Regions from separate parts of the Streptomyces sp. NPDC005648 genome, predicted to be linked through region 2. Evidence: riboswitches for the same ligand, from Rfam matches in the RefSeq annotation. Region 2 holds a riboswitch; each other region holds the start of a gene.
What was found. Region 2 has a riboswitch for cobalamin ahead of ABZT17_RS33110 (HoxN/HupN/NixA family nickel/cobalt transporter). Riboswitches for the same ligand answer to the same signal wherever they lie in the genome.

Region 1 (7,017 bases), on a different contig from region 2:
CCAGGTGCCCGGCATCGAACGCCTGGAGGGCACGAGCGTGCACTACTCCGCGACCGTCTACGAGGCCCAGCAGTGCCGCACCGACCCGGTGGCCGTCGTCGGCGGAGGCAACTCGGCGGGCCAGGCGGTGCTGTTCCTCGCCGGGTACGCGCCGAAGGTGCACCTGCTGGTCCGAGGAGCCGGCCTTGAGGCCAACATGTCCCGCTACCTGATCGACCAGGTCGAGCGCCATCCGCGGGTGGAGGTCATGCTGCACACCGAGGTCACCGAGGTCATCGGCCAGCAGGTGCTGGAGGAGCTCGACGTGGTCGACAACCGCACGGGCGTGCACCGCCGCCTCGCGGCACGGAGCCTGTTCGTCTTCACCGGCGCCGAACCTCACACCGAGTGGCTCGCCGGCACCGTCGCCCTCGACTCCCGCGGCTTCGTCCTCACCGGGCCGGAGGCCCAGGAAGCCTGCGCCCACCCCGAGGTGTGGCACGGTCGCGGGCGCTCGTGCATGACCCTGGAGGCCGGCCTGCCCGGGGTCTTCGCGGTGGGGGACGTCCGCAGCGGCTCGGTGAAGCGGGTGGCCTCCGCGGTCGGCGAGGGCGCGATGGCCATCCACTTCGTGCACCGGCACCTGGGGCACTCGGCCGCACCCGGCACCACGGGCACGTCCGCTGTCGCGGGCCACTCGGACGTCTTCCCCCGCATACGTCACAAGGAGTCCGCATGGCTCGCATGACGAAGGGCGCCCGTCCGGCGCCACGGCGGCCCCCGGTGCCACCGGAGACGCCGACAGCCCCGGCCACGTGGCCGTCCGCGTCCACGATCGGCAGCCCGCCGCCGAAGGAGATCAGACCGCCGTTGCTGTGCTCGATGCCGTAGACGGGACCGCCGGGCTGCGAGATCTCACCCACGGCCCCGCTGTGCATCGAGCAGAGGATCGAGGTCTTGGCCTTGCGATGTCCAGGGTGGTGGCGGACATAGTGACGCCTTTCGTTGGGTGGGCCGTTGCATGCGGTGGCCGGCCACAACGTTCGTGGGGGTGGCGGCCCCGGGAACGCCGCACTGGCCGGGTCGAGCTGGCCGCCGTGGCAGCCCCCGCCGCGTTGACGGGCCTTCCTGGATTCGGCCGTAGCCGCTCTTCCTCCTCAGCCCATCCGGCGTTGAACGGTGCGGGGAGGCTCGGGAGTATGAGCAAACCGCTCGCCTGCCCGGAGTGCGCGCCGGCACACGCGGGTCCACACCGGTCATCCGCGATCACGCGCGTCGCGTATGCCCATCCGCTCGACGCACAAGGCCGCACATCAGCGCTTCCGGCACCGGAGGACGAAGATCCTCGTCACAGGCAGGCTAACGCCGTACCCGAGGCATCCCCAGACCGATCCACGAGATGATCTCCCGCTGGATCTCGTTGTTGCCGCCGCCGAAGGTGAAGATGACGGCCGAGCGGTAGCCGCGCTCCAGTTCGCCGTGGAGCACCGTGCCGGCCGAGCCCTCCTTCAGCTCCCCCGCGGCGCCGACGATCTCCATCAGCCAGGCGTAGGCGTCGCGGCGGGCCTCGGAGCCGTAGACCTTGACGGCGGAGGCGTCCTGCGGGGTCAGGGTGCCGTTCTGGACCGCGTTCACCATCTGCCAGTTGAGGAGCTTCATCGCGTCGAGCCTCACATGGGTCCGGGCGAGGAGGCGGCGCACCCAGGGCAGGTCGATCACCCGGCGGCCGTCGGCGAGTTTGGTTTCCATGGCCCAGCGCTGGACGTCGTGCAGGGCGCGGATGGCCATGGTGCCGTGGGCGGCGAGGGTGACGCGCTCGTGGTTGAGCTGGTTGGTGATCAGCCGCCAGCCCTGGTTCTCGGCGCCGACGCGGCGGGAGACGGGGACGCGGACGTCCTCGTAGTAGCTGGCCGTGGTGTCGTGCGAGGCGAGGGTGGTGATGACGGTGCAGGAGTAGCCCGGGTCGCTGGTGGGGACCAGCAGCATGGTGATGCCCTTGTGCGGCGGGGCGTCCGGGTCGGTGCGGGTGGCCAGCCACACCCAGTCCGCGGTGTCGCCGTTGGTCGTCCAGATCTTCTGCCCGTTGACCACGTACTCGTCGCCGTCCCGCACCGCGCGCGTCTTCAGGGACGCCAGGTCGGTGCCGGCATCCGGCTCGCTGTAGCCGATGGCGAAGTCGATCTCGCCGGAGAGGACCTTGGGCAGGAAGTACGCCTTCTGCTCGTCCGTGCCGAACTGCATGATCGTCGGGCCGACGGTGTTGAGCGCCATCAGCGGCAGCGGAACACCGGCCTGGGCGGCCTCGTCGAAGAAGATGAACTGCTCCATCGCCGTGAGCCCGCGGCCGCCGTACTCCTTCGGCCAGCCCACGCCGAGCCAGCCGTCCGTGCCCAGGCGCCGGATGGTCTCGCGGTAGAAGCGCTTCTGCGCGGCGGGGTCGCCGTGCCGGGCGTAGGCGTTGTCGGGCACCAGCTCGGCGAAGTAGGCGCGCAGTTCGGTGCGCAACCGCTGCTGCTCGGGCGTGTATTCGAGGTGCACGGCGCCTCCAGGCATCCCAGGCCGGTCCTGACGGCGCACACGGTAGAACGTGTTCCAGAAATTGGGAATGGCGAGGGACGGGAAAGGGCCCCCGGATCGCCACGGCGGATTCCGGGGGCCCTGTTCCGGTCATGTGCTCAGTGTGCGACCGGAGTTGCCTGTGTGACGCCGGTGGTTCGCGCCCGTTCGGGGGCGAGCACCCGCTCCGCGAGCAGCCCGAAGAGCAGCCCGAAGGAGGTCCACAGGGTCAGCTGGACGGCGAGGGCCGCCAGCCGGAACTGCCAGAGCAGGGTGGCCGGGAAGGTCTTCGGCACCTCGTCGAAGGACGGCAGGAACGCGTAGGCGAGCCCGACGGCGAGGACGAGGAACGCCCCGGCGGCGAGCGTGGCGTTCCAGTTGCCCAGCCGGGGTGCCAGGCGCTTGCCGAGGATCACGGCGGCGATCGCGAGCAGCACGCTCAGCGCCACCATGAGGAAGTACAGCGTGGTGCGCCTGCCGATGGTGTCGGGGTCGCCGACGGCCGGCGGGTTGGCCGGGTACTTCAGGAACGGCACGACATAGACGGCGATCAGGCCCGCGGCCGCCAGGAGCAGCGCGCTCGCACGCGGTCCGAAGCGGCCGACACGGCCCAGGGCGAAGCAGTACGCGAGGGCGGCGATGCCGCCGAACGCGACGCCGTAGACGAGGACACCGGTGGCCAGGCCCGCGGTGGACTGCATCGTGCGGCTGACGACCTCCATGCCGTGCTCGTGCGTGTGGGTGTCCTCGTAGGCGATGGCCGCGTCGACGCGCGGTTCACCGAGGAAGCGGGCGACGACCAGGGCGAGCAGGCCCGCGGCGAGTCCCGCGAGCATGCCGCGCACCAGGAGGTTGCGGACGGTTGTGGAGTTCATGGGCTCGTACGTCTTCCCGGGCGCCGTCAGTGGCAGGGGAAGCCGAGCAGATGGCGGGCGTCGTGCACCCACTCGTGGACGTCGGATCCGCTCATCACGGAGGTGGCGCCCTGTTCCGCGCCGACGAAGTAGAGCAGGACCAGCATCAGGATGCCGAAGAAGACCGCCCAGGGGACGATCGCGCCGATCGGCAGCTTCTCCGGTACGGCGGTGGGGGTGGTGGTCGGCTGAGCGACAGACTGCGCCATGGCAGGCCCTCCTGGGGAACTCGCGTCCCGTCTCGGTGGTGCACAGGACGACGGGGCGGGTCTGACTCACCGGGCCCGCCCCAGGGTGTGGGCGGCCCGGCATACAGTGGCGCGACCGTGCCGGCTTCTCACCGGCTTCCGCTGTGCCGTCGTCGACATCGATCGTCGATATCGTCCGCGACGGTACCGCGAAGCCGGGGTGGGGCCAAGAGCGCACGGGGGCGCGCGAGGCGTCCACGGTGAGCCGTTCTCTCCGTAGGATCGAGGAATTTGGAGCGATATGGGGGCCGCGTACGAACATCGCACGAGCCGCGTGATCTTGATCTCACCCGCGATCACGGCCGCCCTGCGGGAGGCGCGCTTCGACGACGGCTGCTCCCTGGACGCCTCGGGACTGCGACAGGCGCGGGCCGCGGCCGGAGCGCTCCCGGCACCCGGCCGGGCCTGGTCCTCCCCGACGGTGCGCTGCCGCGAGACGGCCGACGCCCTCGGCCTCGACGCCGAGCCCGTACCGGAGTTGGCCGGGCTGGACGCGGGCCGCTGGCGCGGGGCGAGCCTGGCGGAGGTGGGCGGGCGGGAGCCGGACGCGCTGGCCCGCTGGCTCTCCGACCCGGACGCGGCACCGCACGGCGGGGAGTCGGTACGGGCGGTCTGTGACCGGGTGGCTCAGTGGCTCGGGTCGGTGACGCCGCACACGGGCCGCACCCTGGCCGTGGTCGAGCCCGAGGTGGTGCGAGCCGCGGTGGTACGGGCCCTGGGCGCCCCCGACTCCGCCTTCTGGCGCACGGACGTACCCCCGCTGACCGCCGTCGAACTCACCGGCAGAGCAGACCGCTGGAACGTACGGCTCGGCCGGCCGGTCGGGGGCGGGGACTGAGCGACGTCGTGGGAGGAGCGCCGCACGGCGCGCGCCCGCGTCAGTTCAGTGTCGCCAGGAAGTCCGTGCACGCCTGCGCGCACTCACGGCACGCCTTCGCGCCGTCCTGGGCACCCGCCAGGCGGTCGAAGGCGTGCGCGGACTCCAGGCACACGGTGCGGCACCACTCCACCTGGATACGGATGCCGTCCTCGTCCAGGCGGTTCTGCTCGGACAGCACACGGCAGGTCGCGTCGCACACCTCCGCGCACATGATGCCCTTGCGCCGTACGAGTTCCTGCTCTTCCGTACCCTCGGGGTCCACGAGGCTCGCGCGCAGGGCACACGCCCGCGCACACTCGGTACACGCCTGTGCGCACGTGAACCGGTCCTCCAGGAACCGGAAGAGCTCCTGCTGGGATGTCGTCGTAGTCACGCGGTCCGGGTAGCCGGTGCCTCTCGCGTCAAACACGGTGTTCGGACCGAGGCCCCGGGTACTCGCACGCCATGAACAGCGCATCGATGGTTTTCGCCGCCGGCAGCGCCGCCGCGCTGGGACTCGTCGCGGCCGGTGTGGTGATCGTGGCCGTGCTGATCGGCGCCTTCGTGCTGGGCGCCCGCATCCGCCGCCGCGAGCCCGCACCGCCGCGCCCCGAGGAACAGCCCCGGATGCCGGACGAGGGTCCGGTCCGCGAAGTCCTGGAGAGCCGCGAACCCGACGAGGTGCCGCGCGGCGACCGCCGGCTCACCCCGCACGAACTCCCCGGCCACGGCAATTCACCGACCCGTTCGGCCCCGTCCAGGGAACGTCCGCGCTGGAGCGACGGAAGCAGTGGCTCGTTCGGCAGCGGCGGATCGGGCGGCCGCTGACGAGGCGGCGGTGGGCCTGTGGTCCTCCAGGCTCTGCCTCTCGACGACCCGTATCGTCGCCGGGTTGCGCCCGGCTCGTCGCCGGGTTGCGCCCGGCTCGTCGCCGGGTTGCGCCCGGCGAGCGGCTTGCGTTCGACGAACGGCTTGCGTCCGGCGAACGGCTCGGCGCCACCCACGACCTGCCGTTGCTTCGCGTCGACCTCCGTCTCCCCCCGTCAACCCGCGATCAGCCGCAGGATCGGCTGGCCGAGTGCGCCGAGCCAGCCCGCGAGCGCTCCGAGCGGTCCGATCAGCCCGGCGCCGGCCGTGGCCAGCGCACCCGCAGAGGACAGCAGGCGGGTGATCCGGCCGAGTCGGCCCGCCACCGCCTCCCGGTCCGGCTCCGGCCGGGCGGCCTCCACGTCCAGGGAGTCCAGCTCGGCCCGGACCTCGGGCTCGATCGCCGGCGGCAACGGCGTCTGCTCGATCGACGCCCTCAGTTCCCGGACCAGACCGCGCACCTCCTGACCGCCCGCCGTGAAGACGGCCGACTGGTCACCGTGAACGGTCTGGTTCCCGGCGACGTTGTTGACCACGCCGCCCTGCTGGTTTCCGATGTTGAAGGCCATGGCTCCCCATCTCCTCACCGCTGCCGCCAGGACGCCTGCCGCTCGGCATCCTCGAAGCGGCGGCGCCGGGACGTCGTCACGATGTGCAGAACGATCCCGATGAGCGTCAGAACCGACCCGATGGCCGCCAACGCGAATCCGACCGCCCCTACCGGCACCCCGGCCACCTTCGGTCCGAGCAGCTCCGAGGAGGAGCCGAAGCTCGAACTCCCCGACGAGACGTCGTCGTCGGTCCTGGCGATGAACCGAATGATCACCCAGCCGTACATCCCGCTTCCGACCAGAAAGAACAGGAAGCCGAGAATGATCAGGTGCCGCGCCCTGGTACGGGTCGCGGCGATCTCCTTGAAAAAGCTCTCGCGCTGCGCCTGCTGGACGTAGTTGTACTGGTCGCCTGCGACATTGCTCAGCCGGTCGGCCTGCTGCGCCCCGATGTCGAACCGCCGCTCGCCGCCGGGCGGCGTACGGCCGGCCTCCCGCGGTGCCGAGCGACCCGGCGGGTACGGGGGTGGCGGCCCCGCGGCCGGAGCGCCGTAAGGCGTGGGCCCGGGCTCGGGCTCGGGGGCGGGGCTCCAGCCCGGCATGGTGTCCGAGGTGCCGCGCGCGGTGCCGCCGGCTCCGGGCCTCGGGGTCTGAACGGTCCGGTCGGCGGCGCGCAGCTCTTCGTAATGGACCTCCAAGGGCCCGAAGTCCAGTACGTCGCCCGAGTGCAGCACCTGCTGCCCGAACACCGGGCGGCCGTTCAGCATGGTGCCGTTGGTGGAGGAGAGATCCTCGACGGTGGTCCGGCCCGAGGCCCGCCACACCACCGCGTGCCGTCGGCTGACGCCGGGATCGGCCACCTGGATCTGGCAGTCGGAGTCCCGCCCGACCAGCATCGGCCGGTCGTCCAGGACGAAGACCCGGCCGCGCAGCCGGTCCGGGCGGTCGACCACGAGGTGCGGTAGGTCGCGCTCTCGCAGAGGCGGGTCCATGGCACGACCTCCTGCCTTCGCGAAACGATTCGGTTGTCTGTCCCGGTGATC
Region 2 (7,017 bases):
TGTCGTCGACAGCGCCGTCCAGTTGCACGGAGCCCGCGCCCTGCGCCGCGGGCACCTTCTGGAGCACCTCTACCGCGAGGTCCGCGCCCCGCGTATCTACGAGGGCGCGAGCGAAATCCAACGGGGCATCATCGCCAAGGAGTTGTACAAGTCCCAGCGGGAGCAGGGGATGTCGTCGGGTCAGGAGGTCCGGTGAGCACCGAGCGCGTCAATCCCCCCGCCCTCTCCCCGCCGACCGGTTTCTCCCACGCGGTCGTCGCCACCGGCACCCGCGTCGTCTTCCTGGCCGGCCAGACCGCCCTCGACCCCGAGGGCAAGGTCACCGGCGACACGCTCCCCGCCCAGTTCGAGAAGGCCCTGACCAATCTGCTCACGGCGCTGGCCGGGGCGGGCGGCACTCCCTCGGACCTGGCCCGGGTCACCGTCTACACCACCGACGTCGCCGCGTACCGGACGCACGCCCCCGAACTGGGCCGGGTCTGGCGGCGACTGGCAGGCCGTGACTATCCGGCGATGGCGGTCCTGGAGGTCGTACGCCTCTGGGACGAACAGGCGCTGGTGGAACTCGACGGCTTCGCGGTGCTGCCGTAGCGCCGTCCTGGTCCGCGGTACCGCTCAGGCGGCGATCGCCAGCTGTTCGGCCGGCACCCGGAGCGGGGCGACCACTCGGCCGTCGGCGGTCAGCTCACCGGTGTCGTCGAAGACGATCGCACCGTCGCACCGCAGGCTCCAGCCCTGCTCGGGGTGGGCCGCGACGATGTGCGGGGTGTGGCCGGCGGATGAAGGGCACGAGGCCTGGCAGGAGAACATTGCGCACCTCCACATCGGGTCGGGACCGTCCGTCCGGTCCCGATGAACAGACCATCCTCCCGGCGCGAACTCATCGGAACGGCCCGGCGGGAAACGTGACAACTTGCGGACAACACCCGGACGGTTCCACGACCGTCGGTGCGGACTCGCCACCGAAGGAGTGACGATCACGGCCCCGGGGCCGCCCGCCCGGTACCTAGTGGAAGCCCCACCTTCAGGAGGTTTCCGATGTTCATCCGCCCAGCCCTGGGTCTCGCGGCCGGTGCCGCGCTGTTCCTGCTCGCCGCCCCGGCCGCGCCGGCCACCGCGGACCCGTACGAGACCGTGACCGTCGACCCCACCGGGCACATCGCTGCGGACGGCACCCTGACCCTGTCCGGCACCTACCGCTGCGTGGGCAACACCGGCCCGGCCTTCATCAGCTCCTCCGTCAGCCAGGCCGACCCGAACGTCCGCCAGGGCATCGGCGGCACCAGCGCGCTCTGCGACGGCCAGGAGCACCCCTGGCAGAACTCGGGCAAGCCGTCGGTGAAGAGCCTGGAGACCGGCACCGCGAGCGTCGAGGCCACGATCATGGAGCTGCACCCCCAGGGCGGCCTGCCCCTGCCCCGCTTCCACGCGCTCGACCGCCAGGACATCACCCTGACCCGGGACTGAGCCGGGACCGAGCCGGACCGAGCCGGACCGAGCCGGGCCGGGCCGATGGCGGCGTCGAGGCCACCGGGGACGTTCCGACCGCCCCCGGTGGCCTCGCACCGCCGTCCGGTCGCAGAGGAGTTCTTCGTCAAGCCGGTGCCGGCCGCCGACCACCCCCGGCTGACCGGCGCACTGGGTGAGATCGACCGGGCACTGCGAGCGGACGGCGGGTGAACCGTGTCGGTCGCTCCCGCCGGTCGCTCCCGCCGGGGGATGTCGGTGTCGGCCTCGGAAAACCCGCGTGCGTACCGCATCTCGGCAGTGCCAGGATGGCGTGGGGGAAGCGAGGTCTCGTGGACGAATTGGGGCGGTTCCGCCGGGCGTTGACCGTGTGGGCGGCCGGTGGGGCGGGCGCTGACACGGCCGCCGCGGAGGCGCGGGCACTGGTCGGCGACAGGCTGCGGACGATCGTCCTCGTCGAGGGAACCAGCGACCAGGTCGCGCTCGAGGCGCTGGCCGCGCGCCGGGGCCGCGACCTCGGCGCGGAGGGAACCGCTGTGGTGCCGCTCGGTGGCGCGACGAACATCGGGCGTTTTCTGGATGTCTGCGGCCCTCCGGGACTCGGCCTCCCGCTGGCGGGTCTGTGCGACATCGGCGAGGAGCGGCACTTCCGGCGTCATCTGGAGCGGGTCGGGCTCGGCTCCGGTCTCACCCCCGCGGACCTGGAGGCGCTCGGGTTCCATGTGTGCGTCGCCGACCTGGAGGACGAGCTGATCCGCGCCCTCGGCCCCGAGGGGGTGCGTCAGGTGATCGAGGCCCAGGGCGAGACGCGCCCCTTCCGTACCTTCCAGAGCCAGCCCGCCCAGCGGGAACGCCCCGTGGAGCACCAACTACGGCGCTTCATGGGCACCCACAGCGGCCGCAAGGCGCTCTACGCCCAGGCCCTGGTCGCCCACCTGGACCTCCGCCACGTCCCCCGCCCACTGGAGGCCCTGCTCACCCACGTCTGAGGACGCCCAACCCCACCAACCAAAGGCTCCTACGCCACCCCCCCGCTCGCCGGGCCCGCCCACCGCTCGCTTGCCGTGCCCACCCGCTCATCGGCCTTCACCTGCCGCCTACCCGCCCGTCGCGCCCGCCGCTTGCCGCTGCTGCCCGCTTGTCGCAGTCACCGCCCGTCGCGCCCGCCGCTTGCCGCTGCTGCCCGCTCGTCGCAGTCACCGCCCGTCGCGCCCGCCGCTTGCCGCTGCTGCCCGCTTGTCGCAGTCACCGCCCGTCGCGCCCACGGCTCGCCGCCCCGCCCGCCGCCCCCCACCACATGCCGGGCCGGCCCTTTCCGGCGCCCGCTCCCTTCCCGCGCCCCCTCCCTCCCCGCACCCGTCCGCCCGCCGTGGCCATCCCGCCGCCCGCCGCGGCCACCCCTCCGCCGCTGCCGCTCCCACCCCCCGGCCGCGCGGCTCACTCTCCGTCTGCCAGGCAGTGGTTCAGGAGGTTGCCGGTTATCGGGTCGATCACCTGGTACCGCACCACCCGTCCCTCCCTCTCGCCGGCCACGATCCCGGCGGCTCGCAGCAGGCGCAGGGCCTGGGAGACGGCCGGGTCGTTCATGCCGGTCGCGATCGCGAGGTCGGAGACGGCGAGGGGGCCCGTCCGGTGCAGGGCGAGCAGCAGGGCGAGGCGGCCCGGGTCCGAGAGGAGGGCGAACCGTTCGGCCCAGGCGCGGACATGGGCGGGTTCGCCGATGGCGGCGATGGCGTCGCAGACCCGGTGTCCGTCGATGGTGCGACGGTCGGCGCGCTCGGCGGGGACGCGGTGCATGGGGCCATCCTCTCAGCAGGCGGACCGTGCGACGGCCCCTGATGTGATCTTGCATACCTGCGTGGCTGCGCAGCTATGCAGGGACCGCAGGGCACCTCTACGGTGGGCAGGCCGTGGTGCTCGGGAAGTCGGTGGGAAACCGACGCGGCCCTCGCCACTGTGATCGGGGAGTCTCCGTCCCATTCGGGTACGGCCACTGTTCGCCGCCAGGCGGATGGGAAGGCCGGGACGGAAGCGTACGACCCGTCAGCCAGGAGACCGGCCGCGGCACTTCACGAGTTGATCCACGAGGTGCTGGAGCGTGACCGCATGACCGAGCCTGTCCCTGCCTCCTTCCGCTGGCGACGCGAGGACACCGTCAAGACCGTCGGACTGATGGCGGTGATCGTCGCCCTGCATGTCGTCGCCTTCGGGATCCTGTTCCTGCTGGTCGTCCCGGGTCACTACGAGGTCGGCTCCAAGGCGTTCGGCATCGGTCTGGGTATCACCGCGTACACGCTGGGGATGCGGCACGCCTTCGACGCGGACCACATCGCCGCGATCGACAACACCACCCGCAAGCTGATGGCGGACGGCAAACGGCCGGTGTCGGTGGGGTTCTGGTTCGCGCTCGGCCACTCCAGCGTGGTCGTGGTCCTCGCCGCCCTCATCGCGGGCGGCACCCAGCTGGCCGGCCGGATCATGAACGAGGGCTCCAGCACCCACCAGGTCCTCGGGGTGCTGGGCACGACGATCTCCGGTTCGTTCCTCTACGTCATCGCCGCCCTCAACCTGGTGGCGCTCCTGGGCATCCTGAAGGTGTTCCGGGCGATGCGGGCGGGGACGTACGACGAGAAGGAACTCGAACAGCACCTGGATTCCCGGGGCTTCATGAACCGCATTCTCGGCCGGCTGACCAAGTCCATCACCCGCCCCGGCCAGATGTTCCCGCTCGGTTTCCTGTTCGGCCTCGGCTTCGACACGGCGACCGAGGTCACCCTGATGGTGATGGCGGGTTCCGGCGCGGCGGCCGGCCTGCCCTGGTACGCGATCCTCTGCCTGCCGCTCCTCTTCGCCGCCGGGATGAGCCTGTTCGACACGCTGGACGGCACCTTCATGAACTTCGCCTACCAGTGGGCCTTCTCCAACCCGGTCCGCAAGGTCTTCTACAACCTCACTATCACCGGTCTGTCCATCGCCGTGGCCTTCTTCATCGGCACGATCGAACTCGTCGGCGTCCTGCACGACAAACTCGCCCTGACCGACGCCGTCACCGGCTGGATCGCCGGCCTCGACCTGGACAACGTCGGCTACATCATCGTCGGCCTCTTCGTGGTCGTGTGGGTGGCGGCGCTGGCGTACTGGCGCCTGGCCAAGGTCGAACAGCGCTGGGCCACCCGTCTGGCCGACGGCGGCTGACGCGCCCCGCCCGGCCCACGGCGGGGCGTACCCGTCGCCGCGGTCCGGGACCGGCGTTCACCGTCTGCTGGCACACTGTCCGCACCCGGCGAAGGGGGTTTCCGCATGTCGATGGTCGGCAACCTGCGCAAAGTGGCCCGCCTGGGGCGGAGCGGCCGTGGCCGCGTGGACCTCAGCCACCCCGCCCGCTCACCGCTCGGCTCCTCGGTCGTCAACTGCGTCGTCTACCGGGCGGGCGTACGGCAGCCCGTGACGGACACCGTCGAGGAAGCCGTCCGCCGGGTGCGCAGGCACGGCCACGACTTCGTCTGGCTCGGCCTGCACGAACCGTCCGAGACGGAGTTCACCGAGGTCGCCGAGATCTTCGGCCTGCATCCCCTCGCCGTCGAGGACGCCGTACTGGCCCATCAGCGGCCCAAGCTGGAGAGCTACGGCGATGTCCTGTTCGCCGTCTTCAAGACGGTCACCTATGTCGAGCACGAGCGGCTCACCGCGACCAGCGAGGTCGTCAACACCGGCGAGATCATGGTCTTCGCCGGCCCCGACTTCGTCATCACCGTCCGCCACGGCCGGCACGGCTCCCTGGGCCCGCTGCGCGAGGATCTGGAAGCCCGTCCCGAGCAGCTGGCCAAGGGTCCGTCGGCGGTGCTGCACGCCATCGCGGACCATGTCGTCGACGACTACCTGACCGTCACCGACGCCGTCCAGGACGACATCGACGAGGTGGAGACCGAGGTCTTCTCCCCGCAGGGCGACCGGACCGCGGACGCCGGCCGTATCTACCAGCTCAAGCGTGAACTCCTGGAGCTGAAGCGGGCCGTGGTCCCACTGGCCCGCCCTCTGGAGACGCTCTCCACGAAGCCGCTGCGCGCCGTCGCCGCCGACATACGGCCCTACTTCCGCGACGTCGCCGACCATCTGGCCCGCGTCACCGAGCAGATCACGTCCTTCGCCTCCCTGCTCGACTCCATCCTCCAGGCCCACCTCGCCCAGGTCGCCGTCGCGCAGAACGACGACGCCCGCAGGATCACCGCCTGGGCCGCGATCGTCGCCGTACCCACCATGGTGTGCGGTCTGTACGGCATGAACTTCGACCACATGCCCGAACTGCGCTGGACCTTCGGCTATCCCCTGGTCCTGGGCGTCATCGCCGTCGCCTGCTTCCTCCTCCACCGCGGCTTCAAACGCAACGGCTGGCTGTGACGACCTCTGTCGGTCGGGGGTGTCGTCAGATGTCCCGGAAGAGACCAGCGAACGTGGTGACCTGCCACGATGAGCGACCTGTGGTCGCTGACCTGCGCGAATGACCTTTCGGCTGTTTCACGCTCGTGCCGCTTGATGGGGCCGGAAGTCCCAGAAAAGTCCCAGGGGGACTCCCACTGCTGGCGGGTGTCTTTCGGCTCTGCACGGCAGTACGGGCAGTCGAACGGTCTCGTTTCCAGCGCGGGTGGTGGAGCCTGGATGCCGAGTGACTGGCTCTCGGCCGGTGCCTTGCGGGATGGTGGTGTCCTGATGATCGACGACGACTCTGCGGCCGCTGGTGGCGGTGAGTCGGCAGCGCCCGCCAGCCCCCAGATGCCCACAGCGAGCGGCCCGTCGCGCGGGCCCGGTGGGCGAAGGGTCATGAGGTGATCAAGGGGCTCTCGCCGAGTGCTGCGTTCGGATCACCGACCCTCGGCACGGTCTGGAACCAGCGGGCGCATCGAGAAGGTTCCGTACGGTGGGCCGGGGCTGGAACTGTTCCTTGCAGATGGCCCGCATCCCAATGCGCGCAGTCAACAGCCAAAGGAAGGCGGGGATCTGGTCCCCGTTGCTCACGGCTGGGAACCTCCATCCGATCGTGACCGCGCTCAAGGACGACGAGCGCCGACGACTCATCATGCCTTCGGGGGCTCCGCCGAAGGTCGCTTCTCCTGCTGCAGGGACTGTCGGCTGAGGCGGTCTGGCGAGGGTGTGAGGTGCGGAAGGCCCACTCATTCCTTCACCCGCGCGAGAGGGAGTGGACATTGCTGTCGACGGCCTGGCCTGCATCGTCAGTGCCAGGCAGGAGTTCCCGCAGTCCGCGAATCCCGACCGCTCCCCTCGCCTCGTCGTGGAGCTCGCTCATGGTCCGACCGGCTGGCCCGGCCGCTGGCGAGATCGGAAGACCTGGACGCTCGAAGAGGCCCTGTACGCGGTCCCTGGAACGGATCAACCGCGAGATCAAACGCCGCATCGACGTCGTCCAGGTCTTCCCCCACGACGACGCCCTCCTGCGGCTGGTCACCGCCGTGCTCTTCGAGATGCACGACGAGTGGATCGCCTTCCCCCGCCGCTACCTACCCGAGGGCGGCATGGACCAGATCTACCCCACCG
Region 3 (7,017 bases), on a different contig from region 2:
GAACCCGGCGACCAGCTCCTGGTCCTCGGACGAGAGCAGGGCGACGGTCCCGAAGAAGGAGGCGAAGACCCCGCCGCGGTCGATGTCACCGACGACGAGCACGGGAAGCCGCGCGTTTCGGGCGATCCCCATGTTCACGATGTCGGTCCGCCGCAGGTTGATCTCGGCGGGGGAACCCGCCCCTTCACAGATCACTGCGTCATACGTGCCCCGCAACTCGGCGAGACAGTCGAGCACGGTCCCGAGCAACTTCCGCTGCCGCCCGCCGTGATACCCCCGCGCGCTGAGCTCGCCGACCGGCCTGCCCATCAGCACGACCTGGCTGCTCTGCTCGCTGCCGGGCTTGAGCAGCACGGGATTCATCAGCGCGGTCGGCTCGATCCGGCACGCCTGGGCCTGCATGGCCTGCGCCCGCCCGATCTCGGCGCCCTCGCGCGTCACGAACGAGTTGAGGGACATGTTCTGCGCCTTGAAGGGCGCCACCTTGACGCCCTGCCGCACCAGCCACCGGCAGATCCCGGCGGTGACGACACTCTTGCCGGCGTCGGAGGTGGTACCGGCGACGAGAAGACCACCACCGCTCATGACCTGCGTCCCTTCACTGCGAGCCGCGCGGCGGCGCTGACGCCGAGCGCCAGCAGACCGACGCGCCCGGAGAGCCGTACGGCTCGTTCGATGTCGGGTACGGCGACGGCGCGTCCCTCGGTGTTCAGCACGGGCCGGTGCTCGACCCGCCCCCCGTACGACAGGGTTCCGCCCAGCCGTACGCCCAACGCGCCCGCGAACGACGCCTCCACGGGCCCGGCGTTGGGGCTCGGGTGTTTGCCGGCGTCCACGCGCCAGGCCCGTACCGCCCCTCGGGGGTCACCGCCCGCGACCGTGGCGAGGACGGCGGTCAACCGGGCCCCCGGCCACCCGGCGACGTCGTCCAGCCGCGCCGAGGCCCATCCGTAGCGCCGGTACCGGGCCGACTTGTGCCCGACCATCGCGTCCAGCGTGTTCACCGCCCGGAAGCCGAGCAGCCCCGGCACACCACCCACGGCGCCCCACACCAGCGCTCCCACGACCGCGTCGGAGGTGTTCTCGGCGACGGACTCCACGACGGCCCGTGCGATCCCGTCCGCGTCCAGTGCCTGCGGATCGCGTCCGCACAGGTGCGGCAGCCGCGCCCGTGCCCCCTCGACGTCCCCCGCCTCCAGGGCACGCCCGATGGCGCGGGCCTCGCGCGCGAGCGAGGTGCCGCCGACAACGGCCCAGGTGGCGGCGGCGGTCAGCGCGACGGAGGCGGTACGGGAGGGTCGTACGACCGAAGCCGCGACGGCGCCGAGGCCCGCGGCGGCGCCCACGCACACGGCGGTGTGCAGCGCGCCCCATCCGCGGTGGTCCCGCCACAGCGCTCGCTCCACGGCGCCCGCGGCCCGCCCGAACACGGCGACCGGATGTCCGCGGCGCGGATCGCCGAGGAGACGGTCACCGAGGAGGCCGGCGGCGGCGCCGTACGCGAAGACGCGATCGGCACGCATCGGCTCAGCCTGCCGTGGGGTCGGTCAACGGTCCGGTGCTGTGCCTCAAGTGGCAGGCTGGCATGGCGACATGTCCTCACTCAGGGTGTCCGCGCCCTGGTTCGACGAGACCGGCGGTGGGAGTTCCTGGCTCCCGGGGATGGCTACCCCGGTGACAGTGGCGGGACCGCGCCGGACTCGCACCGGCTTCCTCCCTTGCCGCCGTAAATGGCTCCGGCAGTCCACCACGGTGTTGGAAGACCCGTCAACTTGCCGTTGACCTGCGACGGGAGAGTGTGCTGAGGCCCACACACAGGTGGTCGCCGTGGTCACGTAAACGCGTGGTGCCGGGACGGATCACCGTCCCGGCACCAGGTGCGGATGAGGTTCAGGCCTTGTTCATGATCAGGGAGATTCCGTACGCCACCGCCGCCGCGCATCCCGCGAACGCCACGTAGGCGCCCGCCACCGCGAGGGGCGCCGAGTCGCCCTCGGCCACCGCCCGTTCGCGGCGGGACAGGCCCATGATGCCCAGGGTGAACAGGGCGACGAGGCCCACGGTGACCACGAGGCTGACGCCGAAGACGGAGCCCAGAGCTGCCCAGTCGATCTTCATGCTGCTTCTCTTCCTTCGTACCGGGGCTCAGACGGTGGCCGGCGGGGCGGCCGACTCCGTGCCGGTGGTGGGGGCGACGGGAGCGGGGGCGGGGATCGTGGCCGTCAGGTCCTCGGTGACCGTGCCCGCGGGGGGCGGGGTCACGGCGGCGATCGCCGTGGTGACGACCCCGGGCGGCTCCTCGGTGTCGTTGACGTTGGACGCGTCTACGACCTCGCGGCGGGAGACCTTCCAGATCGCGGCGCTGGAGGCGATCAGGAAGACCGCGACCACACCCGTGCCCCAGTCGCCGAGGTCGGTGACCGACTCGGCGCCCGCACCGACCAGGGCGGCGGCGGGGAGGGTGAGGACCCAGGCGACCAGCATCCGGGTCGCCGTCGACCAGCGGACCACCCCGCCCTTGCGGCCCAGGCCCGCGCCCATCACCGAACCGGAGACCGAGTGGGTGGTGGAGAGGGAGAAGCCGAGGTGCGAGGAGGCGAGGATGACCGTGGCCGCGCTGGTCTGGGCGGCGAAGCCCTGCTGCGGCTGGAGTTCGGTCAGGCCCTTGCCCATCGTGCGGATGATGCGCCAGCCGCCGAGCCAGGTGCCGAGCGCGATGGCGAGACCGGCGGAGAGGATGACCCAGGTGGGCGGGTCCGAGTCGGGGGCGACGGCGCCGCCGGCGACCAGGGCGAGGGTGATGATGCCCATGGTCTTCTGCGCGTCGTTCGTGCCGTGGGCCAGCGAGACCAGGCCGGCCGAGGCGATCTGGCCGACGCGGAAGCCCTTGTCGGCCGCCTTGCCGTGGGCCTTCCTGCCGAGGACGTAGGACAGGCGGGTCGCCAGCATCGCGGCGAGGCCCGCCACGACCGGGGCGGCCAGCGCCGGGATGAGCACCTTGGTGACGAGGACGTCGCCGTGGACGGCACCCGTGCCGGCCGAGGCGATGGTGGCGCCGATCAGACCGCCCATCAGGGCGTGCGAGGAGCTGGAGGGCAGGCCCACCAGCCAGGTCAGCAGGTTCCAGAGGATCGCGCCCACCAACGCGGCGAAGATGACCTCGGGACGGATGCCGGTCTCGTCGACGAGACCCTTGGAGATCGTGTTGGCGACCTCCACGGAGAGAAAGGCGCCCAGCAGGTTCAGCGCGGCGGACATGGCCACCGCGACCTTGGGCTTGAGTGCGCCGGTCGAGATGGTCGTGGCCATCGCGTTGGCGGTGTCGTGGAAACCGTTCGTGAAATCGAACGCGAGAGCGGTTATTACCACTATCGCGAGGATCAGCGAGAAGTTTTCCATTTACCCAGGCAATCGTTCGAAGTCATCGGTCGGTTGACCGTAGGCAACCTGGGTAAACGGAAGATGAACTGAGAGGGGCTTCAGGGTGTCCAGACTCGTCAGTAGCCTCGCGCGAACTTCCGCAGCCGGGCCTGCGAGCCGTTGAAGAGATTCTGATCACCCGGCAGGCTGCCGCTGTTGCCGTACTGCCAGAAAGTCCAGAACGACCAGCCGCTCGGCAGCGCCCCCGCGTCCGCCGAGCCGTGCCGGGCGATCCACAGCGCGTGGTCGGCGGCGAAGGCGCGGCTGCCGCCGGTGCAGGTGTTCCACCAGTGGGCGGTCGTGTAGATCACCGGACGGCGGCCGGTGAGCCGCCTCACCTCGTCGCTGAACGAACGGATCCAGCCGACCATGCTCGCCTTGCGGATGCCGTAGCAGCCGTGCTTCTTGTCGTACGGGTTGTATTCGATGTCGAGGGCCGGCGGCAGCGTCCAGCCGTCCGCCTTCCAGCCTCCGCCGTGGCTCACGAAGTACGCCGCCTGCGCCCGGCCCGACGACTTGTCCGGCAGGGCGAAGTGGTACGCCCCGCGGATGATGCCGGCGTGGCGGGCGCCGTCGTACTGCTGGGTGAAGTACGGGCTGGCGTAGTCGACGGACTCGGTCGCCTTGACGTAGACGAACCTGGCGCCCTTCGCCTTCGCGTCCGGCCAGTCGACGTTCTTCTGGTGCGAGGAGACGTCGTGTCCTTTCGGCAGGCTCGCGGCGGACGCCGGCAGTTCGGTGGCCGCGGTGCCTCCGACGGTCATCGCCGCCACGAGGACCGCGACGGCGCGGGTGCGGCGGCGGAACGGTTTGCGATCACGGGCCATGTTTCCCCCCGGAATGGCGACGTGCACGACAAAACACGGGGAGATTACTGGAAGATCTACGAATGCCGACCGATCTCCGGCCAATCACGATGACAAGGCGATATATCCATGTTCGTAACCTTTCGGAGGTGCGGCTTCCGCTCTAAAGTGCCCCGGCCCGCAGGCGACTTGGGGGCGCGTTTGGCAGGATCGCGGCATGGCTGAGCTGCGGCGCGAACAGGGTGACGAGCGGGGTGCCCGGGAGGGCGTGCGGGATGTGCCCGAAGGGAGGGGGAGGCGTGCGCTCCCCGAGGAGGAGCGGGCCTGGGCGGAGCTGGTGGAAACCGCCCGCCGCACCGTCTCGGACGGTCTGGTCGTCGGCACCTCCGGCAATGTCTCCGTACGCGTCGGCGACACCGTCCTGGTCACGCCGTCGGGAGTGCCCTACGACCGCCTCGCCCCGGGCGACATCACGGGCGTCGGCCTCGACGGCCGGCAGGTCCTGGGCACCCTGATCCCGACCAGTGAGCTCCCGATGCACCTCGCCGTCTACCGCTCGACCGACGCGGGCGCCGTGGTCCACACCCACGCCGTGCACGCGACGGCCGTCTCGACCCTCGTCGCCGAGCTCCCGGCGATCCACTACATGGCCGGTGCCCTCGGCGGCCCCGTCCGAGTCGCCCCTTATGCGACCTACGGCACCGACGAGTTGGCCGAGAACATGCTCCGCGCCCTCACCGGCCGCACGGCCTGTCTCCTCCAGAACCACGGCACGATGTCCTACGGCACCACCCTGCCCCAGGCCTACGACCGCACGGCCCAACTGGAGTGGATGTGCCACCTGTGGCTGACGGCATCCTCGGTACCGGGCCTGACCCCGGCCCTGCTCTCCTCCCACCAGCTCACAGAGGCGGCGGACAAACTGAGGGGCTACGGGCAGCGGGGTTGAGGCGGGGGTCCGTCCCGGCCCTCCGCTGGCCCCGAGCGGGGTCGGACAGGACACTGGACGGGTGCGCACCGTCAAAGCAACGGCCGCGGCCGTCACCGTAGCCCTCGCCGCCGGCGCGGCCTCCGTGGCCGCCGGCCGCTTCGCCAGCGGCGCCGCGCTGAAGGCGCCACCGGGCAGCCCGCTGCCCACCGAACCCCGTCTCACCGTGCACGCCACGGCGGCCGGCCAGATCGCCCTCACCCGCGACCTCGCCGCCCTGCGCCCCGGCACCTACGGCCTCGCCGGCGACGCGAGCCACGCGGTCGTCGGGCCCGTCCTGCCCGGCGCGACCCACTCCGCAGACACCGTCGTACGCCGTCTGGAACGCGTCACACACGGCACCCTGGATCCCGGCGACAAGGTCTGGCTCACCCCGAACGTGCACGTGGGCAACCCGAGCACCGCCCTCGGCCTCGACCACGCCGACATCGACATCCCCGGCGAACTGGGCTCCCTGCCCGCCTGGTTCGTCCCCGGCGTGCGGCCCACCTGGGTGATCACGGCGCACGGCATCGGCGCCACCCGCGAACACCCCATGAACGTCATGGAGTTCCTGCACCGCCAGCGCTTCCCGGTGCTCGACCTCGCCTACCGCGGCGACCTCGGCGCCCCCCGCCCCTCGGACGGCCTGAACCACCTGGGCGAGACCGAGTGGCGCGACCTGGACGCCGCGATCCGCTACGCGGTGCGCTACGGCGCCGAGCGCGTCGTGCTGTACGGCTGGTCCACCGGCGCCACCATGGCGCTGCGCGCCGCCGCGCACTCCGGCGTCCGCGACCGGGTCCGCGGTCTGATCCTGGACTCGCCCGTCCTCGACTGGCCGACCACCCTGCGCGCCCTCGCCGCCGCCCGCCGCACCCCGGGCGCCCTCCTCCCGCTCGCGGTACGGGCGGTGCAGGGCCGCACGGGCCTGGACACCGGCCACACCGCCGGGACGGCGAGCCTCACCGTCCCGACCCTGATCCTCCACGGCCCCGACGACACCCTGGCCCCCTGGGCCCACTCCCGCCGCCTGGCCGCCGCCCACCCCCACCTGGTCGCCCTCCACACCGTCCGCCAGGCCCCCCACGCGGCCATGTGGAACGCCGACCCGGACTCCTACGAGGAGGCACTGCGCCGCTTCCTCACCCCCCTGATGTGAGCACCCCCTGACGCGACCCCTCCGGTCCCGGTCCCCACGGTTCCGTTTCACGTTGAACCGCTGGCCTGATCCCGGCGCTCGGCCCCCGGCGGGGCCCCGGCGTTGGCCATCCCCGTCGCCCGCCGTGACCTTCCGTTTGGGTTTTCGGACCGTCAACCGGAAGACTGCACCCGTGACGTCCCGTATCCCGCGCGACTCCAGGCTTCGACTCGTCCGCCCGCGACCCCTGGCCGCCGCCCCCTCAGCTGTGAACCAGCGGCGCCCACGCCGCCCCGCGCCCCGCCCTCCGGAGGGCACACCCGCACCCGCGGAACTGGCCAGAATGGCTCGCTCCGGTCTGGCCGCCGCGGCCCGCGTCGCCCACTGGGCGGACACGGCCCTCGGCCCGGGCGGTGACGCGGCGACAGCCGACGGCAAGGCCACCCTCTCCGACGCGACCGCCGAACGCGCGGCAGGCGACCTCGGTCTGACCGCCGCTCAGGTCCGCTCCGACTGGGACACCGCCCGCCTGGCCGGCCTCGTCGAGGTGCACGGCGACAGCGCCCGCCCCGGCTGGCGGCTGCGCGCCTGGGACCGCGACGACAGCGCCGTACTGCGCGGCTGGGTCGCCCTCTTCGACGCCTGGTCGCTCGCCCACCCCGAGCCCGCGGACCACGAGCCCG
Region 4 (7,017 bases), on a different contig from region 2:
GGTGAGCGCCTTGGCGTTCTGGGTGACCCGGGAGGTGTGGGTCGTCGCGGGCGCCGCCTGCGCGGGCACGGCGACGAGCCCGGCGAGGCCGAGGGCGAGGGCGGGTACGGCGACCGTGAGGAGTCTTCGCAGGCTCCGTCTGGGCTTCTCACGCATGGGTACTGCCTCCGTCGTGGGAGTGGGGTTCTCGACGCTGATGGCAGGCCTGTGACGCGCGTAGCGGCGGCGGTGCGCGTGGTTCGTCATGGGCATGACATTTGAGCATCCTGTGCCGACGTTGTGCGTGCATGACAGGACGGCCAGAAGTTAGCCGGGTGCGAGGAGCCCGGAACAGACGCGCCGGAAGAACTTTGCCGCTCCGTGGGAAGTCCATGGACGGCCGATGGAGGCCCTATGGACCCTCCATGGACGAGGTGGTCTCCGGCCACGGCAGCACGGTCAACTCCGGCCACAGCTCCCGCCATCGAGCGGCCTTCGTCTCGTATACGAACCGCGGGGCGAGCACCGGGTTCGGCCGTACGACGAGATCGAACACGTCGGAGAGCCCGTGCGGGGCGTAGACCCGCCACCGTCCGTCGGCCTCCAGCCGCACGCCGAGACAGCAGGTCGTCGCGGCGAACCGGTCGATGGCCGCCTCGGTGGAGGTGTGCGGCGCGCACGGCACCCCGAACTTCTGCTCGTACCAGAGGTGCACCCGCGCCTCGTTGCGGATCTCGACCTCGGCCGGCAGGCCGGCGAAGAGCTCCCGGCCCGCCCGGATCACGGCGTCCTCGGCCTCCCAGGACAGATCACCGGCGTCGAAGTAGAAGACGTCGTAGTCCTTGATGCCGTGGGTGGGCGGCCGCCGGGTGACGACGTTCCACACCGTCTGGAAGAGGCACCCGGCGGTGAGATACCAGCCGGGCAGCCCCATCGTCGCGGTGCGGGCCAGCACCTCCGTGAGCACGGTGTTGCGGGACAACACCGTGCGCAGCAGGTCGAGTTCCTCGTCGGGAATCAGAAGTCCTCGTCCAGGTCGACGGTGCCCTCGACCGCCACCTGGTAGGCCGAGGGGCGGCGCTCGAAGAAGTTGGTCAGTTCCTGGACCCCCTGCAACTCCATGAAGGAGAAGGGGTTCTCGGAGCCGTACACCGGGGCGAAGCCCAGCCGGGTGAGGCGCTGGTCGGCCACGCACTCCAGGTACTGCCGCATCGACTCGGTGTTCATGCCGGGCAGCCCGTCACCGCACAGATCGCGCCCGAACTGCAGCTCGGCCTCGACCGCCTCCCTCAGCATGTCCGTCACCTCCTGCCGCAGCCGCTCGTCGAAGAGGTCCGGCTCCTCCTTGCGGACGGTGTCGACCACGTCGAAGGCGAAGCTCATGTGCATGGTCTCGTCGCGGAACACCCAGTTGGTGCCGGTGGCCAGACCGTGCAGCAGGCCCCGGCTGCGGAACCAGTAGACGTAGGCGAAGGCGCCGTAGAAGAACAGGCCCTCGATGCAGGCCGCGAAGCAGATCAGGTTGAGGAGGAAGCGACGGCGGTCGGCCCTGGACTCCAGGCGGTCCAGCTTCTCGACCGAGTCGATCCACCTGAAGCAGAACTCGGCCTTCTCACGGATGGAGGGGATGTTCTCGACCGCGGCGAAGGCCGCGGCGCGGTCGTCCGGGTCGGGGAGATAGGTGTCCAGCAGGGTCAGATAGAACTGGACGTGGACGGCCTCCTCGAACAGCTGGCGGCTCAGATAGAGCCTGGCCTCGGGGGAGTTGATGTGCTTGTACAGCGTCAGCACCAGGTTGTTCGCCACGATCGAGTCGCCGGTCGCGAAGAAGGCCACCAGGCGCCCGATCAGGTGCTGCTCGCCCGGCGTCAGCTTCGCCAGGTCGGAGACGTCGGAGTGGAGGTCGACCTCCTCCACCGTCCAGGTGTTCTTGATGGCGTCCCGGTAGCGCTCGTAGAAGTCCGGGTAGCGCATGGGCCTCAGGGTGAGCTCGAAGCCGGGGTCGAGAAGGTTCTGGTTGCTGGGCATCACTGGCAGGCCTCGCAGGACTCGGGGTTTTCCAGGGAACAGGCGACGGCTTCCTCCGACGTCACCTGCGGCGGCGGGACGGTCGCCCGGGCCGCGCGGGCGATCCTGGTCGCCGGGCGCGAGCGCAGGTAGTACGTCGTCTTCAGGCCCTGCTTCCAGGCGTACGCGTACATCGACGAGAGCTTGCCGATGGTCGGGGTCTCCAGGAACAGGTTCAGGGACTGGGACTGGTCGAGGTACGGGGTGCGGGCCGCCGCCATGTCGATCAGGGCACGCTGCGGGATCTCCCACGCCGTGCGGTACAGCGCCCGTACGTCCGCCGGGATCCAGGCGAGCTCCTGGACCGAGCCGTTCGCCTCCCGCAGCGCCTCACGGGTGCGGGCGTCCCAGACGCCGAGCTCCTTGAGGTCCCGCACCAGATAGGAGTTGACCTGGAGGAACTCGCCGGAGAGGGTCTCGCGCTTGAAGAGGTTGGAGACCTGCGGCTCGATGCACTCGTAGACGCCCGCGATGGAGGCGATGGTGGCCGTCGGCGCGATCGCCAGCAACAGGCTGTTGCGCAGCCCCACTTCGGCGACACGGCGGCGCAGTGCCGCCCAGCGGTCCGGCCAGGTGGGCTCGGTGGCGTAGTGGTCGGGGTGCAGGACGCCCCGGGCGGTACGGGTCTTCTCCCAGGCCGGGAGGGGGCCGGCGCGCTCGGCCAGGTCGGCGGAGGCCTCGTACGCGGCGAGCATGATCCGCTCGGCGACACGGCTGGAGAGCGCCTTGGCCTCGGGGGAGTCGAAGGGCAGGCGCAGCTTGAAGAAGACGTCCTGGAGGCCCATCGCGCCGAGGCCGACGGGGCGCCAGCGCGCGTTCGACCGGCCCGCCTGCTCGGTCGGGTAGAAGTTGATGTCGACCACGCGGTCGAGGAAGGTGACGGCGGTGCGGACCGTCGCGTCCAGCCGCTCCCAGTCGATGTCCTGACCGGACACGAACGCTCCCAGGTTCACCGAGCCCAGGTTGCAGACCGCCGTCTCCCCGTCGTCCGTGACCTCCAGGATCTCCGTGCACAGGTTGGAGGAGTGGATGACATGGCCGGGTTCGGCGGTCTGGTTCGCGGTGCGGTTGGCGGCGTCCTTGAAGGTCATCCAGCCGTTGCCGGTCTGTGCGAGGGTGCGCATCATACGGCCGTAGAGGTCACGGGCGGCGATGGTCCTACGGGCCAGACCCGCGGCCTCCGCCCGGCGGTACGCCGTGTCGAACTCCTCGCCCCACAGGTCCGTCAGCTCCGGTACGTCGGCGGGGGAGAAGAGGCTCCACTGCTCGTCGGCGTCGACCCGGCGCATGAACTCGTCCGGGATCCAGTGCGCAAGGTTCAGGTTGTGCGTACGGCGGGCGTCCTCACCGGTGTTGTCGCGCAGTTCCAGGAACTCCTCGATGTCGGAGTGCCAGGTCTCCAGGTAGACCGCGGCGGCACCCTTGCGCCGGCCGCCCTGGTTCACCGCGGCGACCGAGGCGTCGAGGGTCTTGAGGAACGGGACGATGCCGTTGGAGTGCCCGTTGGTGCCGCGGATCAGTGAACCCCGGGCGCGGATGCGGGAGTAGGCGATGCCGATGCCGCCGGCGTGCTTCGAGAGACGGGCGACCTGGTGGTAGCGGTCGTAGATGGAGTCCAGCTCGTCCCGGGGTGAGTCGAGGAGGTAGCAGGACGACATCTGGGGGTGCCGGGTGCCGGAGTTGAAGAGGGTGGGGGAGGAGGGGAGGTAGTCGAGGCGGCTCATCAGGCCGTAGAGGTCGGCCACCTCGTCGACGGCGCGGGAGCCCGCCTCCGCGCCGGACCCGGTGTCCTCGGCGAGACCGCTCGCCACCCGGAGCATGAAGTGCTGGGGCGTCTCGATCACCTTGCGGGTGATCGGGTGGCGCAGCAGGTAGCGGCTGTGCAGGGTGCGCAGGCCGAAGTAGCCGAAGCGGTCGTCGGCCCGGCGGTCGATCAGCGCGTCCAGGCGGTCGGCGTGGACGCGCACGAACTCCGCCGTGCGGTCGGCGACGAGCCCCTCGCGGTGGCCGACGGCGACGGACTCGGTGAAGGACGTGACGCCCTGGGAGGCGGCCTCGGCGGCGATGCCGATCGTCAGGAGCCGGGCGGCCAGCCTGCTGTAGGCGGGGTCCTCGGAGATGAGCCCGGCGGCGGCCTCCGTGGCCAGCTCGCGCAACTCCGCCTCGTCCGCGTGCGCGGACCGGCCGCGCAGCGCCGCCGCGGCGACCCGGCCCGGGTCGGTGTCGGGGAGGTCGGCGGTCAGCTCGGTCAGGGTCCGCAGCAGGGCGGCTTCGGGACCGTCCTCGTCCACAGGGGCGGTCGTGGTCGCGGTCGTGGTCGCTGAAGCCGGTTCGGCTGGCGCGATGGTCACGTGGGGCTCTCCCTCGCTCGGCACGGGGCCTTGGGAGGGCAGGGGGCAGCTCACGAGCGCACGGCGCGTCGCGTCCACCGGCCCATTCCACGAGGCCCGGACGTCAGGCGCCCGGGCCGGATGGCCGGGCGCACTGTCGGCAGGTCCTCGGACTCACGCCTGTGCAGGACGGTTCGGGGGAACGGACATGCACAAGTACACCGTTGCGGGACAGTTCCGGATTCGCACCGGATTCCCCTGCGGCGACAGCGAGCATGAGCATACATGTTGTGCCGGCTGACGGGAGTGGCCCCAGATGTTGTGTCGCGGTGACTTCGGAGCGTGTCAGAACGTCAACTGATAGGTGATGAGGGTGAAGTCGTCACCGGGGATCGGCCGCCAGTCGCGCTCGGGGGCGCGGACGAAGCCGAGGCGTCCGTAGATGCGGTGGGCGGCGCGCATGACCGGCTGGGTGGACAGGACGACTCCGGTGCAGCCGGGGGCGGCCTTCGCCCGGTCGACGCAGGCACGCACGAGGGCCTCTCCGGCGCCGCGGCCCCGAGCCGCCCCGGCCACGGCGAGCATGCGGATCTCCGCCTCGCCGGGGCCGGCGAGGTCGGCCATCGGGCCGCCGGCGGGGACATGGGTGACGGTGCCGAGCAGCCGGCCGTCCAGGGTGGCCACGAGCACTTCCGCGGCGGCGGCGCGCTTGGCCACGTTCCGCAGCTCGTCCAGGTACCAGTCGCTGTCACCGAAGGCCAGGAGGCCGTCCTGGAGGTAGGCCTGAGCGGTGATCTCGCCGATCTCGTCGTATTCGGTGGGTTCCACCGGCCGGATCACGATGTCCATGAACCCGAGTGTGCCGGACGGATACGACAACGGGCCGCCGGACGACTCCGGCGGCCCGTCGGCAGGCGGGGCTTTCGCGACACGCCCTAGTGGGAGGCGCCCGCCGTCGCCGGTGGCAGCTCCACCTCCACCCCCGGGTCGCCCGCGTCCGCCGTGTAGTCGGACGGCTTGGTCTCGTCGACGCCCTCGGGAGCCTTCAGCGCCTTCAGGGCGAAGGTCAGGACCACGGTCACCGCCACGTTCAGCGTGAACGCGGTCAGGCCGATGTAGCCCATCTCGCCGAGGCCGGGGATCTCGGCGTTGGAGCCGCCGAAGTGCTTCTGGCCGGGGTTGGTCGGGGACGCGACGTTGTACGCGGCCACCGTGCCGTAGACCATGCCGACCGCCCAGCCGGCGAGCAGCGCCCAGCGGTGGAACCAGCGGGTGAACAGGCCGCCGACCAGGGCCGGGAAGGTCTGCAGGATCCAGATGCCGCCCAGGAGCTGGAAGTTGATGGCGACCGTCTTGTCCATGGTGAGGACGAAGACCAGCGCACCGACCTTCACCAGCAGCGAGACCAGCTTGGAGACCTTGGTCTCCTGCTCCGGCGTCGCGTCCGGCTTGATGAAGTCCTTGTAGATGTTGCGGGTGAAGAGGTTCGCGGCCGCGATCGACATGATCGCCGCCGGGACCAGCGCCCCGATGCCGATCGCCGCGAAGGCCACGCCCGCGAACCAGCTCGGGAACATGTTCTCGAAGAGCTGGGGGATCGCCAGCTGGGGGTTGGTGACGGACACCCCGCTCTTGATCGCCATGAAGCCGAGGAGCGCGAGCAGCCCCAGCATCAGCGAGTACAGCGGCAGGATCGTGGTGTTGCGGCGGATCACCTCGCGGCTCTTCGAGGAGAGCGTCGCGGTGATCGAGTGCGGGTACATGAAGAGCGCCAGCGCGGAGCCCAACGCCAGGGTGGCGTACGTCCACTGGGCCGCCGGCGGGGAGACCAGGGCGCCCGCGCCCGCCTTGGTGAACTTCTCGTTCGCCGAGGCGAAGATGTCGTCGAAGCCGCCCAGCTTGATCGGGATGTAGATGATCGCCACCGCGATGACGATGTAGATCAGCGTGTCCTTGACGAACGCGATCAGGGCCGGGGCGCGCAGGCCGGAGGAGTAGGTGTAGGCCGCCAGCACGCCGAAGGCGATCAGCAGCGGCAGGTCCTTCACGAACCAGTTGGAGCCCGCGCTGCCGCCGATGCCCATGACGTCCAGCACGGCCTGGATGCCCACCAGCTGGAGCGCGATGTACGGCATCGTCGCGAGGATGCCGGTCAGCGCCACGGCGAGGGACAGCCCCTTCGAACCGAACCGGCCGCGTACGAAGTCCGAGGTGGTGACATACCCGTGGCGGTGCGAGACCGACCAGAGGCGGGGCAGGAAGGTGAAGATCAGCGGGTAGACGAGGATCGTGTAGGGCACCGCGAAGAAGCCGGCCGCGCCCGCCGCGTAGATCACCGCGGGGACCGCGACGAAGGTGTACGCCGTGTACAGGTCGCCGCCCAGCAGGAACCAGGTGATCCAGGTGCCGAACGACCGTCCGCCCAGGCCCCATTCGTCGAGCGAGTGCTCGTTCTCGGCCTTGCGCCAGCGCGCGGCCACGAAGCCCATGACCGTGACGGCCAGGAAGAAGAAGATGAAGACGCCGAGCGCGACGCCGTTCACACCGTCCTTCACTTGCCCGCACCCCCCTTGCGGGCGCGCTGGTCACGCTGCCACAGCTTGTAGGCGGTCATGGTCAGCGCCGTGGAGATCAGCACCCA

Region 1: it holds a riboswitch for cobalamin, as region 2 does, so the genes downstream of both, ABZT17_RS36785 (CbtB domain-containing protein) here and ABZT17_RS33110 (HoxN/HupN/NixA family nickel/cobalt transporter) in region 2, are expected to answer to the same signal.
Region 3: it holds a riboswitch for cobalamin, as region 2 does, so the genes downstream of both, ABZT17_RS13490 (cobalamin biosynthesis protein) here and ABZT17_RS33110 (HoxN/HupN/NixA family nickel/cobalt transporter) in region 2, are expected to answer to the same signal.
Region 4: it holds a riboswitch for cobalamin, as region 2 does, so the genes downstream of both, ABZT17_RS25860 (ribonucleoside-diphosphate reductase subunit alpha) here and ABZT17_RS33110 (HoxN/HupN/NixA family nickel/cobalt transporter) in region 2, are expected to answer to the same signal.

The regions. Positions count from the first base shown of each region.
Region 1 covers NZ_JBEXCS010000095.1:3,470-10,486, forward strand. The annotation lists gene ABZT17_RS36765 (FAD-dependent oxidoreductase) at 1-727, shown strand, start outside; partial or broken gene ABZT17_RS36770 (heme-binding protein) at 771-1,019, opposite strand; gene ABZT17_RS36775 (acyl-CoA dehydrogenase family protein) at 1,339-2,517, opposite strand; gene ABZT17_RS36780 (CbtA family protein) at 2,655-3,410, opposite strand; gene ABZT17_RS36785 (CbtB domain-containing protein) at 3,437-3,658, opposite strand; cobalamin riboswitch at 3,695-3,834, opposite strand; gene ABZT17_RS36790 (histidine phosphatase family protein) at 3,939-4,535, shown strand; gene ABZT17_RS36795 (ferredoxin) at 4,576-4,950, opposite strand; gene ABZT17_RS36800 (DUF6479 family protein) at 5,022-5,384, shown strand; gene ABZT17_RS36805 (hypothetical protein) at 5,600-5,992, opposite strand; gene ABZT17_RS36810 (FHA domain-containing protein) at 6,007-6,966, opposite strand.
Region 2 covers NZ_JBEXCS010000075.1:41,803-48,819, forward strand. The annotation lists gene ABZT17_RS33075 (acyl-CoA dehydrogenase) at 1-196, shown strand, start outside; gene ABZT17_RS33080 (Rid family hydrolase) at 193-591, shown strand; gene ABZT17_RS33085 (DUF5999 family protein) at 616-810, opposite strand; gene ABZT17_RS33090 (DUF6299 family protein) at 1,039-1,467, shown strand; gene ABZT17_RS33095 (hypothetical protein) at 1,555-1,680, shown strand; gene ABZT17_RS33100 (TOPRIM nucleotidyl transferase/hydrolase domain-containing protein) at 1,800-2,456, shown strand; gene ABZT17_RS33105 (metalloregulator ArsR/SmtB family transcription factor) at 2,905-3,264, opposite strand; cobalamin riboswitch at 3,348-3,546, shown strand; gene ABZT17_RS33110 (HoxN/HupN/NixA family nickel/cobalt transporter) at 3,574-4,662, shown strand; gene ABZT17_RS33115 (magnesium and cobalt transport protein CorA) at 4,768-5,865, shown strand; partial or broken gene ABZT17_RS33120 (transposase) at 6,843-6,959, shown strand.
Region 3 covers NZ_JBEXCS010000018.1:59,707-66,723, forward strand. The annotation lists gene ABZT17_RS13485 (cobyric acid synthase) at 1-585, opposite strand, end outside; gene ABZT17_RS13490 (cobalamin biosynthesis protein) at 582-1,523, opposite strand; cobalamin riboswitch at 1,624-1,764, opposite strand; gene ABZT17_RS13495 (hypothetical protein) at 1,891-2,118, opposite strand; gene ABZT17_RS13500 (inorganic phosphate transporter) at 2,146-3,399, opposite strand; gene ABZT17_RS13505 (lysozyme) at 3,498-4,247, opposite strand; gene ABZT17_RS13510 (class II aldolase/adducin family protein) at 4,444-5,175, shown strand; gene ABZT17_RS13515 (alpha/beta fold hydrolase) at 5,237-6,355, shown strand; gene ABZT17_RS13520 (hypothetical protein) at 6,528-7,017, shown strand, end outside.
Region 4 covers NZ_JBEXCS010000048.1:41,754-48,770, forward strand. The annotation lists gene ABZT17_RS25845 (putative Ig domain-containing protein) at 1-156, opposite strand, end outside; gene ABZT17_RS25850 (nucleotidyltransferase family protein) at 392-1,000, opposite strand; gene ABZT17_RS25855 (ribonucleotide-diphosphate reductase subunit beta) at 997-2,007, opposite strand; gene ABZT17_RS25860 (ribonucleoside-diphosphate reductase subunit alpha) at 2,007-4,397, opposite strand; cobalamin riboswitch at 4,518-4,666, opposite strand; gene ABZT17_RS25865 (GNAT family N-acetyltransferase) at 4,722-5,225, opposite strand; gene mctP (monocarboxylate uptake permease MctP) at 5,312-6,931, opposite strand; gene ABZT17_RS25875 (DUF3311 domain-containing protein) at 6,928-7,017, opposite strand, start outside.